4 regions of the Roseovarius sp. THAF27 genome follow, and region 1 is predicted to be linked to each of the others. Evidence: riboswitches for the same ligand, from Rfam matches in the RefSeq annotation. Region 1 holds a riboswitch; each other region holds the start of a gene.
What was found. Region 1 has a riboswitch for cobalamin ahead of FIU89_RS06655 (hypothetical protein). Riboswitches for the same ligand answer to the same signal wherever they lie in the genome.
Positions count from the first base shown of each region.

Region 2: another riboswitch for cobalamin. It lies ahead of FIU89_RS05195 (aromatic ring-hydroxylating dioxygenase subunit alpha); the one in region 1 lies ahead of FIU89_RS06655 (hypothetical protein).
Region 3: another riboswitch for cobalamin. It lies ahead of FIU89_RS17090 (TonB-dependent siderophore receptor); the one in region 1 lies ahead of FIU89_RS06655 (hypothetical protein).
Region 4: another riboswitch for cobalamin. It lies ahead of FIU89_RS17190 (DUF1636 domain-containing protein); the one in region 1 lies ahead of FIU89_RS06655 (hypothetical protein).

Region 1 covers NZ_CP045393.1:1,330,518-1,333,315, reverse strand. The annotation lists gene FIU89_RS06660 (Mrp/NBP35 family ATP-binding protein) at 1-754, opposite strand, end outside; gene FIU89_RS06655 (hypothetical protein) at 1,282-1,554, opposite strand; cobalamin riboswitch at 1,656-1,845, opposite strand; gene FIU89_RS06650 (GNAT family N-acetyltransferase) at 1,923-2,204, opposite strand; gene FIU89_RS06645 (YebC/PmpR family DNA-binding transcriptional regulator) at 2,351-2,798, opposite strand, start outside.
Region 2 covers NZ_CP045393.1:1,026,363-1,029,160, forward strand. The annotation lists gene FIU89_RS05190 (hybrid-cluster NAD(P)-dependent oxidoreductase) at 1-469, opposite strand, end outside; gene FIU89_RS05195 (aromatic ring-hydroxylating dioxygenase subunit alpha) at 474-1,703, opposite strand; cobalamin riboswitch at 1,818-2,025, opposite strand; cobalamin riboswitch at 2,152-2,345, shown strand; gene nrdH (glutaredoxin-like protein NrdH) at 2,447-2,668, shown strand; gene nrdI (class Ib ribonucleoside-diphosphate reductase assembly flavoprotein NrdI) at 2,673-2,798, shown strand, end outside.
Region 3 covers NZ_CP045393.1:3,445,966-3,448,763, forward strand. The annotation lists cobalamin riboswitch at 474-685, shown strand; gene FIU89_RS17090 (TonB-dependent siderophore receptor) at 810-2,753, shown strand; gene FIU89_RS17095 (ABC transporter substrate-binding protein) at 2,755-2,798, shown strand, end outside.
Region 4 covers NZ_CP045393.1:3,461,573-3,464,370, reverse strand. The annotation lists gene cobW (cobalamin biosynthesis protein CobW) at 1-959, opposite strand, end outside; gene FIU89_RS17190 (DUF1636 domain-containing protein) at 956-1,333, opposite strand; cobalamin riboswitch at 1,410-1,610, opposite strand; gene cobO (cob(I)yrinic acid a,c-diamide adenosyltransferase) at 1,644-2,267, shown strand; gene FIU89_RS17180 (cobyric acid synthase) at 2,332-2,798, shown strand, end outside.

The sequences.
Region 1 (2,798 bases):
CCTGCGGTGTCGACACCACCAACGCCCCCGTGGGCTGCGCCCTCTGGCACAGGGTCAGCTGCACGTCCCCCGTGCCCGGCGGCAGGTCGACCAGCAGCGCGTCCAGCTCGCCCCAGTCGACCTGGGCCATCATCTGCTGCAACGCCCCCATCAGCATAGGCCCCCGCCACACCACGGCGCGATCCTCCTCGATCATCAGGCCGATGGACATCATCTTGACGCCATGCGCCTCCAGCGGCGTCAGGATCTTGCCGTCCGGGCTCTGGGCGCGTTCGGTCACGCCCATCATGCGCGGCTGGCTCGGCCCGTGGATATCGGCATCGAGCAATCCGACGCGCCGACCCGCCCGCGCTAGCGCCACCGCCAGGTTCGACGCCACGGTCGACTTGCCCACGCCACCCTTGCCCGACGCCACCGCGAGAATCGATTTCACCCCGCTCGGCCGGATCGAGGCGCTGCCGCCCTCGGGATGCCGCCCGACCTTCAGCGTCGGCGCGGGCGCCTCGGGCGCCTCTGCGGTCAGCGCGACCTGCGCCGATGTCACCCCCTCGACCGACAGCGCCGCACGCTCGGCGGCGGCCCGCAGCGGTTCCATCCGGCGGGCCATCTCGGGGCTGGGCGCCTCCAACACGAATCGCACCTCGCCGCCTTCGAGTCGCATCGCGCGCACCATGTCGCGCGAAATCACCGTCCCGCCGTCCGGCAATTCCAGCCGGTCCAGCTCTCGGCGCACATTTTCGAGTATTTTCGTCATGCCCGGTCTCCATGCATCTGCGGCGTTGAAAGTGGCACTTCCAGAAGCAGGTGCAACCCCCGTTTCAACCCCGCCCAAAAAACTGGCAAAGCGGTGATTTCAAACGTAAAAAATGATCCGATCTTCTATGCGCCAACTGCATAGCTGCGTTGCAGCAAAACGTATTGTGCATGCGCAGCATATCGCTATCTTTAACTCAACAGCGAACGGAAACGGTCACAGCGCCGAACGCTCGCGAAAACAATCAGGTGCCTCTCCTCCCGTTTGGTACCTGTTCGGGATACCGCCTCTCCTCCCTTGTGCGGTCCCGGCAAGACCTGGGTTCCCTTGGAACCCAAACCTGACGAACGGTCCCTTCCTCCTCCCTGGGACCCGACGTAAAGAACGGCGGCGCCTCTCCTCCTCCCTGGCGTCGCCGTTTTTTCTTTTTTACCCCGACAGCGTTCGCAAGGCCCTCGCCGCACCGCCCCCGCGCCGGAAATCAGCCAGCGACCCCGCCGCCATGCGGCGGGATCAAGGCGTTGGGATCAATGCACCACCCTTGCGGCCCGCCCGCGCCGGCCCCGCGTCATCGGCGCGGCGTGGCGCGCCTCCTCCAGCACGCGGGCAAACGCCCTCGCCGCCGCGCTGTCGGCATTCCGGACCGCGGGTTCGGCCAGCGCCTCGCGCACGACCCCCGCCGTGACGGCGCCGGGATAGCCAAAGACCCACTCCAGGAAACCCAGCCGCGCCACGGCCTCGGCCTCGGCGCCGGTGGCCCCACTGCGCTCCAACCCGTTCATGATCGGTGTCAGGCTCATGCTTTCTGCTCTTCCTCCGGCCGCACCCCGGGCCGGACTGGGGCGAGGGAAGGCCGCGCGAGAACCGCTTTTCCGGTCCACCGCCCGCACCGCCCCCCGCGGTTCGACGTCGTCCCAAAGGCTGGTTTCCGGGCTTGGCGGGGGTGCGGATACGCGCGCCTTCCCGGGGCATGTCGCCCCAGTGGCCATCTGCGGTATCCCCCATCCTTACCGTTGCGGGGGCAGCGCCGGACTTGCACCGGCTTCCCAATTCTCCGCGACCTGCGCGGCACCTTCGGGACTCTCACTTTGCCGCCAAGCGGCCCCTGACGCAACCCGCGATTGCGACGTTGAAGCGCCGCGCGACGACACGCGCCACACCTTCTAGCTCAGGCCAGAACGTCCGCCCACTCCGGGTGCCGGCGAAACTGCGACGCGGCAAACGGGCAAAGCGGCGTGATCTTGCGCCCCGCCGCGCGGGCATCCTCCACCGCGCGGGTCACCAGCGCCAGGCCCACGCCCTTGCCGCGATAGGCGTCGGGCACGCCGGTATGGTCGATGATCATGCCCGCGCTTCCCAGCTTGGAATAGGTCAGCTCCGCCTCCGGCCCGTCGTCGATCCGGGTGACATAGCGCCCCTTGCTCTCTCCGTCTTCGTGTTCGATCTGCATGTCTATACTTCCCTGGCTGCGCGCAGCATGCCGCAGCGCCGCAAAAAGGTCCACAACTCGGCACAGCGCAGGCTCCGCGTACGAAACCGCCCCGAACGCAAAACGGCGCCCCGCCGGGGCGCCGCCTCAAACCCACGCGGCCCGGATCACTCCGCCGCCAGCTGGTCCATCACCTCGTCGCTGGCCTCGAAATTCGTCGTGACATTCTGCACGTCGTCATCGTCTTCCAGCGCGTCGATCAGCTTCATCAGCTTTTGCATGCCTTCCAGGTCCAGTTCGGTGGTGGTCGTCGGACGCCAGGCCAGCTTGGTCTCCTCGCTTTCGCCCAGCTCCGCCTCCAGCGCGGTCGAGACATCGTTCAGGTCCGTGTCCGCACACCAGATCACGTGGCCGTCCTCGCCCGATTCCACGTCCTCGGCCCCGGCCTCGATCGCGGCCATCATCACCGTGTCGCCATCGCCCGCATCCGAAGGGTAGGTCACCTGCCCCTTGCGCTCGAACATGAACCCGACAGAGCCGGTCTCGCCCAGGTTCCCGCCATGCTTGGTAAAGGTCGAGCGCACCGTGCTGGCGGTGCGATTGCGGTTGTCGGTC
Region 2 (2,798 bases), 300 kb from region 1:
AGTTGATGAAGACAATGTCGGGTTCGGTTCCCAGGTCGAACATCCATGTCGTCATCGACATCATCGGCGTGATGCCGGAGCCGGCCGAGATGAACAGGTATTTCTCGGCGGGGTGATCGAGATGGGTGAAGAGGCCCGAAGGCCCCAAGGCTCTGATCCGAACGCCGGGCACGAGGTTGTCGAGCATCCAGCGCGTGCCCACGCTGTCGGCCTGCGCCTTGACCGTGACCGAGACCGACCGCGGCCGCGACGGCGAGGACGATATCGTGTAGGTCCGGTGCACGGTGCCGCCCGGCGCGGGGATTTCCAGCGTCAGGAACTGGCCCGGGCGATAGTCGAACAGTGCCCCCGACGGCGCGCGAAAGGTAAAGGTCGCGGTGTTCGGTCGCTCGGGAATGACCGAGACGCATTCCAGCATCTCGTCATCCGACCAGATCGCACGGGCGGGAACGTGGGACAGATCGTTCATCGGATCACTCCGCCGCCATCGCGACAGGGTCCAGCCGCTGGCGCATCGTGTTGCAGTACCACTCGACGAAGCCGATCACGCCCGTTTCGTGGATCGGGGAATAGGGGCCGGGTTCGTAGGCCGGGGACAGGATGCCAAGCTGGTTGTCCTCGACCACGCGGCGGTCCTCGTCATTGGTGGCGACCCAGACCTCGGACAGGCGCGTGACGTCGTAATCCACGCCCTCGACCGCGTCTTTGTGCACCAGCCACTTGGTGGTGACCTCGGTCGTCATCGGCGTCAGGGGCGTGACGCGGAAGACGATGGAGTGATCCGGCAGGAAATGGTTCCAGGTCGTGGGGTAATGGTATTTCAGCAGCGTGCCCGCCGTGTCATCGCTGACCCGGCCCAGCCATTTCGACACGGCGGGCTTGAGGTCCATGGTAAAGCTCTTGGCGCCGGGCAGCAGCGGCATCCGCGCGAGGCGGTATTGCATGTCGTCCGACATGCGGAACTGCGACGGGACGCCCTGTGCCTCCAGCCGGTCGAAATGCGCCTGAAGATGGGGCGGGGTGACGCCTTCCTCGATGCCGGTGACGTTGGGGTCGTCGGTGAAGGAGCGGCAGAGGCCCGGATGGTTGCCGCCGCAGTGATAGCACTCGCGGTTGTTCTCCCACACCAGTTTCCAGTTGCCGTGCTCGACGATCGAGGTCTCGAAGGCGACCTTGGCATTCGTCAGGTCATGCACCTGCAGGTAGGGCTGCGCCAGTTCGGCGAAGGCGTCGAAATCGGGCGCATCGTCGGCCAGGCAGATATAGACCAGCCCGCTGAGGATACGGCAATGCACCGGCTTCAGCCCGTGCTTGGTGGGGTCGAAGTCAGGCCCCATTTCCCGCGCCCACAGCAGCCGCCCGTCCAGTTCGTAGGTCCATTGGTGATAGGGGCAGACCAGCTTGGGCGCGTTGCCCTTGGCCACCTTGCACAGAACCGAGCCGCGGTGGCGGCAGGAATTGTGGAAGGCGCGGATCTCGCCATCGGCGCCGCGCACGATGACGACGCCATAGTCGCCGACGCGGTGGGTCACGAAGCTGCCCGGCTTGGGCAGTTCGCAGGCCGGCACGGCAAAGAGCCAGTCGCGGTAGAAGATGTTTTCCATGTCCGCGCGGAACACGTCCGCATCGGTATAGAATGCCTGCTCCAGCGCATGGCCCGGCCGACGCCGCGCCAGCAATTCGCTGATCGGTTGGGTGTTCATCCTTGGCCTCCTGCCGCGCCCCGCGGCAAATTCGGGCAGGAGGTCGGCACGCGCGGTCCACAGGTGCGGCAAGCGAGGAGCCGGACCCGAAGCAGCGCCCGCACCGCCTCCCGCGGTTTGACGTCATTGCAAGGCTGGTTTCCGGACTCCGGTGCGGCCCTTGTGCGGGACCTCGTGGCGCGAAACCTTCCCGGGGCTCCTCTTCCCCAGTGGTCGTGACCGCGCCCGTTGCAACACCGTTACCGTTGCGGGGGCAGTGCCGGGATTTCACCGGCTTCCCAATTCTCCGCCCGCAGGCGGCACCTTGCAACTTCCCCGATTATCACAGGCCGGGCGGCGCAATATGAGAATTGCGACACTCGCTGAAGTGAATCAGACATCCTGCACGATGGGACAAAAATCGCTGCAGCAAGGTAAACTATATATTGACAGTTTCGTGTGCCAGTACCCAATATGGTGTTGCTTTGGTGCCCGCGACTCGACATTGTGGGTGAAAAGGGAAGCCGGTGCGACACCGGCGCTGCCCCCGCAACTGTAAGCGGCAAGCCAAGGTCCGGAACCACTGGTGAGGCAACACCGGGAAGGCGGACCAAGGCGCAAGAGCCGCGAGCCAGGAGACCTGCCAAGGCGCAGTGAACGACGACCGCGGGCGGAGGGCCCGGGCGCGTGTCAGGGGCCCTGGTGGCCTGCTGTTCCCGTGTCCTGTCCCGCCATTCGCAAACCAAAACAAGGGACAGAGCACCATGAGCATCACCGTCTATTCCAAACCTGCCTGCGTGCAGTGCACCGCAACGACCCGAGCGCTGGACGCCCGTGGCCTCGCCTATGACATCGTCGACCTGACCGAGGACACCGCCGCGATGGAGCACGTGCAGGACCTGGGCTACCGGCAGGTGCCTGTCGTCGTCGCCGGAGACGATCACTGGGCCGGGTTCCGTCCCGACATGATCGGCCGGCTCTGCTGAGCGCATGGCGGGGCTGGTCTATTTCTCGAGCGGGTCCGGCAACACGCGGCGCTTCGTCGAAAAGCTGGACCTGCCGGCACGGCGGCTGCCGCGTGTCGCGAGCGATCCTGTCCCGCAGATCACCGCGCCT
Region 3 (2,798 bases), 2.1 Mb from region 1:
GGTTCCTCAGTTGGTGCTCTCCACTTTTCCAGGGCAAGTCCACATTCAATCCTTCCTAATCTAGACCAAGCGTCATGGACAAGACCGCGGCTCAATCAAATCCGTCAGGGTGTTTCCTACGAACCCGCCCGTATGGCCGCCTCCACGGTGAGACAGGGGGGCACCAGCACCCGCGACGAACATTCCGATTTCGCCGATCACGACGTTACCACAGTGGGCATGACCGGAGCCTCTCTAGATCTGAGCCATTTGGTTTCGGACAATGGTCCATAGCATGGCGGTGTCGGACGACGCGGAAACGACCGTGCCGGTTCTTCGATCAGGCTGAGCGGTCCGCCACCCGAATGAGAAGCTCGGGATCGACGGCTTTGCCATGTGAAACGTGAATGGGCCCGGGCTTCAGTGTACCACCCGGCTGCGGATGAAACCTTCCAGCCTTCGATTTTTATCTTTTCTCAGACCATTTCATCCATTAACCATCGACTCACTTCGGTTCCCGGCGGTTTTCCGGCGGGATAATAGGGAATGCGGTGCGACGCGTCTGGCGTCCAATCCGCAACTGCCCCCGCAACTGTAGGCGGAGAGCGAAGCCGGACCATGTCACTGTCATGCGGCGCATGATGGGAAGACCCGGCCAAGCATTGACCCGCAAGTCAGGAGACCTGCCGAGGTGATCACCCTGTCCGAACGCGGGGCGCGTTTCGACAACGGACTTTCCGTAGCGGTGACGATATCACCGTCTGCGGAGTCACCCCTCCAAAGGCACAAACAAAAGCCATCGCGTCACGCGAGATCCGGAGGGACACGCCATGTCACGCTCATTCAAAGCCGCGCTTGCGGCATCCACCGCCCTTTTCACCCAGCCCGCCATTGCGCAGGACACGCCATATGACCTCGGAACGATCTTCGTGTCCGGCGGTCTGACCCCGATTGAAGGCAGCGCCTACGGCCGTGCCGGTACTGTCCTGACCGAAGAGGATATCGAGGATCGCGGGTCACGATATGCGGTCGACATCATCCGCTCGCTGCCCGGTGTTTCCGTCTCGCGGACCGGCCCCGCCGGCGGCCTGACCCAGGTCCGGATGCGCGGCCACGAAGGCAACCACACGCTGGTCATCATCGACGGCGTGGAAGTGGCCTCGCCCAGCCAGGGCGAGTACGATTTCAGCGGTCTTCTCAGCGCCGACATCGAGCGCATCGAGGTCCTGCGCGGGCCGCAAACCTCACTTTACGGCTCGAACGCCATCGGCGGTGTGATCTCGATCACCACCAAGCGCGCGACCGAGCCGGGCTTCAGCGGGCAAGCCGGGTTCGAGATCGGCACCGACGAGACGACGCAAGTCAGCCTGGCCTTGCGGCAGCGCACCGAAAAACTTGCTCTGAGCTTTTCCGCGACGCGCCGGGAGACCGGCGGCTATGACGTGTCGGGCCTGAATGGCGAGGATGACGGTGATCTCAACGAGACCTACAACCTCAACGTCCATTATTACGCGACCGAAAACCTGACCTTCGGCGGCACGCTACGGCACGTGAAAAGCGACTCGGACTCCGACGGCCAGATCTACACCGCGCTTACACCTGCCGGACAGATCCTCGTTGATGACTTTTCCGGGTCCGATACGGCCGAGACCTTCGGCTCCATCTACGCCCAGCTCGACACGTTCGGCGGTCGTTTCAGAAACCGCCTGGATCTGTCTTTTGCAGACATCCAGACCGATCGTTTCAACGGCACCGGCGCACAGTCGGGCGACACCACAGAGACACGCCAGAAAATCAGCTACAAGGGCAGCGTCGCGCTGGATGGCGGCGCGGTCGATACCGCCCGCCACATCCTGACCCTCGGCGCCGAGTGGGAGCGGGAGACGTTCGTCAACAACAACCCCGCCTTCGTCTTCGCACCCAGCCAGCTGATCAAACAGACGCGCGAGCAGACCGCCCTCGTGGCGGAATACCAGGGCAACCTGACCGACAGTCTTGATGTGCAGGCCAGCGTCCGGCATGATTTCAACGACGAGTTCGAGGATTTTACGACCTACGCTGTCGGTGTGTCGTACATGCTGCCCAGTCAGACCACGCGACTTCACGCCTCTTACGGCACAGGCGTCCAGAACCCGACCATGTTCGAACAATTCGGTTTTTCCAACAACTTCATTGGCAACCCGAACCTGGAACCCGAGCAGAGCGAAGGCTGGGATTTCGGTGTGGAACAACAATTCCTAGGCGGGCGCGGCCTGATTGACGTCACCTATTTCGATGACGAGCTGACCAACGAGATCTCGTCCACCGTCGATCCTGGCACCGGCAGCCTGACACCCTTCAACCAGGCCGGAAAAAGCGACCGCAGAGGCGTGGAAATCGGTGCGACCTGGCAGGTGAACGCGCGGCTGGACCTTGGGCTGAATTACACGTGGCTGGATGCCGAGAACCCCAACGGCAGCACCGAGGTACGCCGCCCGGAACACGAGGTGCTGTTGCAGCTTGGCTACGACTTCCCCGATGACCGCACGCGGTTCACCATGGACGTGCAGCACGTGGCGAACAATGTCGATCTGTTCTTCCCGCCCAGCTTCATATCGGTGCCCGTGACCCTGCCGGACTATACGCTTGTCAACGTCGGACTGCGGCACCAGCTGACAGATAGCGTCGAAATCTATGGCCGTATCGAGAACCTGACGGATGAAAAGTACCAGGAGGTTCTCGGCTACGAGACCCCCGGCCGCACGGCGTTCTTCGGCCTGACAGCCACTTTCTGAGATGACGGTGCGGCGTCTCTCCACGGCCCTTGCCGGACCGGCCCT
Region 4 (2,798 bases), 2.1 Mb from region 1:
GCCTCGTCCGGTTTCCACAGGCGGTCGTATTGATGGCGCACGCGCGCGCCCACGGCCTGCACCAGAAGGCGCATCGGCTTGCCGGCGACGCTGGCGTAGCCCTTGACGCGCAGGATGTTCTGGCTGTTGGCCAAGTCTTCGATCCGGCTGACCAGATCGGCGGGATCGGCGAGTTCCGGGATGTCGATGACGACGGATTCGAAATCGTCATGCTCGTGATCGTCATGGTCGTCGTGGTGGCTGGGGCGAGCGTCCATGTCGTCTTCTGCTGCGGCTTCCAGCCCGAGAATCACGCGGGGATCGACGGCGCCCTCGGCGACCTCGACCACGGGCAGGGGGCGGGGGGCTTCGGCGGCAATGACCTCCTTCGCCTTGACCACGCCTTCTGGGCCGGCAAGGTCGGGCTTGGTCAGCAGGATGATGTCGGCGCAGGAGATCTGGTCCTCGAAGACTTCCGACAGAGGGGTTTCGTGGTCGATGCTGTCATCGGCCAGGCGCTGGGCGTCGACCCGGGCCACGTCGGGGGCAAAGCGGCCTGCCGCGACGGCCTCGGCATCGGCGAGCGCAATGACGCCGTCGACGGTGATCTTGGAGCGGATATCTGGCCAGTCGAACGCCTTGAGCAAGGGCTTTGGCAGGGCGAGGCCGCTGGTTTCGATCAGGATGTGATCGGGGCGCGGATCGAGCGCCATCAACGCCTCGATCGTGGGGATGAAATCGTCGGCCACGGTGCAGCAGATGCACCCATTGGCCAGTTCCATGATGTTTTCCGCCGGGCAATCGGGGATGGCGCAGCTTTTTAGGATGTCGCCGTCGACGCCGACATCGCCGAATTCGTTGACGACCACGGCCAGGCGGCGGCCGCCGGGATTCTGCATCAGGTGGCGCACCAGCGTCGTCTTGCCGGAGCCCAGAAAGCCCGTGATGACGGTGACGGGAAGTTTCGCAAGATCGGTCATTGGTCAGCCTTTGCAGTCAGGGGTGGGATGCGCGCAACGCAGTTGCGCTTGAAATGTTCGGGGCGCTGGCGCCACGGGATCAGACCGTCGTCGGTCTGTTGATAGAGGACCGCGCCTTGCAGCAGCATGTCGGGATGCGACGTTTCGTCGAGATTTCCGTACAGATACGTCCAGCGTTCGCCGCCGCGCATGGCGGCGGTGCAGCCTGCGTCGCAGTTCTGCAGGCATTCCACGGGGGTCACGGTGACGCCGTCGGGCAGCGCACGCGCCGTGACTTCCTCATAGAGGCGCTGGCCGGGGCGGCGCTCGTCCTCGGGGATCTCCTGCCCCTTGCGGCACTTGATGCAGATCAGCAGCTCGATGGGCGTGCTCATGTATCCTCCAATGTCGGGGGTGCGCGCGGAGGTGGCGGGTGGCCACCCATCCGAGCCCGGCACACCCCGTCCGGTCCGTCTGTTCCTTCTTGTTGGCAGGTCTCCCGGCTTGCGGTTTCGGGCCTTTCGGCCCACGGTTTCCGGCCTTCCCGGCATTGCGCCAGTGGCGGTGGAAACCTTCCCGTTTCACGGTCGCGGGGGCGGCTGTGCCTGGCGCGATGCGCTGCACATTCCCTTTTCACCTGTTTACACAGGCACCAACACGGTGCGACATGCTGCGAAAACCCACCTTGTGTCAAGGAGACGTCACATGTCCGACCCGTCTGACGCGGAAAAGACCGCGCGCCACAACGAGAAGATGAAGAAGATCAAGGCCGCGCGTGACCGCATGATGCAGGACAAGACCGAGGAGAAAGGTCTGATCATGGTCCATACCGGGCCGGGCAAGGGCAAGTCGTCTTCGGGATTCGGGATGATTCTGCGCTGTATCGCGCACGGGATGCCCTGTGCGGTGGTGCAGTTCATCAAGGGCAACTGGGTAACCGGCGAGGCCGAGATTCTGCGCAACCGGTTCTCGGACGAATGCCGGTTCTTCATTTCGGGCGAAGGGTTCACCTGGGAGACGCAGGACCGGGAACGCGATATCGCCGCTGCGCAGAACGGGTGGAGCATCGCGAAGGAGCAGATACGCGACCCAGAGATGAAGTTCGTGCTACTGGACGAAATCAACATCGCGCTGCGTTACGACTATATCGACATCGACGAGGTCGTGGATTTCCTTCTGCACGAGAAACCGGCGATGACGCATGTCTGCCTGACGGGGCGCAACGCCAAGCCCGAACTGATCGAGGCGGCCGACCTTGTGACCGAGATGAGCCTGGTCAAGCACCCCTTCCGGGACGGGATCAAGGCCCAGAAAGGCGTGGAGTTCTGATGGATCCTGTGCTGGCCGGCGGCGGAAATGTCACGAGGACAGTATCGGGTGAAAAGGTCCGGCCATGCCCGCGTTGATGATCCAGGGCACCGGGTCGAATGTCGGCAAGTCGATGCTGGTGGCGGGCCTGTGCCGGGCCGCGCGCCAGCGGGGCTTGAGCGTGGCACCGTTCAAGCCGCAGAACATGTCGAACAACGCCGCGGTGACGCCGGACGGTGGCGAGATCGGTCGTGCGCAGGCGCTTCAGGCGATGGCTTGCGGTGTGAATTTGCACACCGACATGAACCCGGTTTTGCTGAAGCCGGAAACGGATGTCGGCGCGCAGGTGATCGTGCAGGGCAAGCGCCTGACCACGGCGAAGGCGCTGGAGTATTCCAGCCTGAAGCCGACGCTGATGGCGGCGGTTCAGGACAGCTTTGCCCGCCTGAGCGCACAACATGACCTTGTGATCGTCGAAGGGGCAGGTTCGCCCGCCGAGATCAACCTGCGCAAGGGTGACATCGCGAATATGGGCTTTGCCGAGGCGGCGGA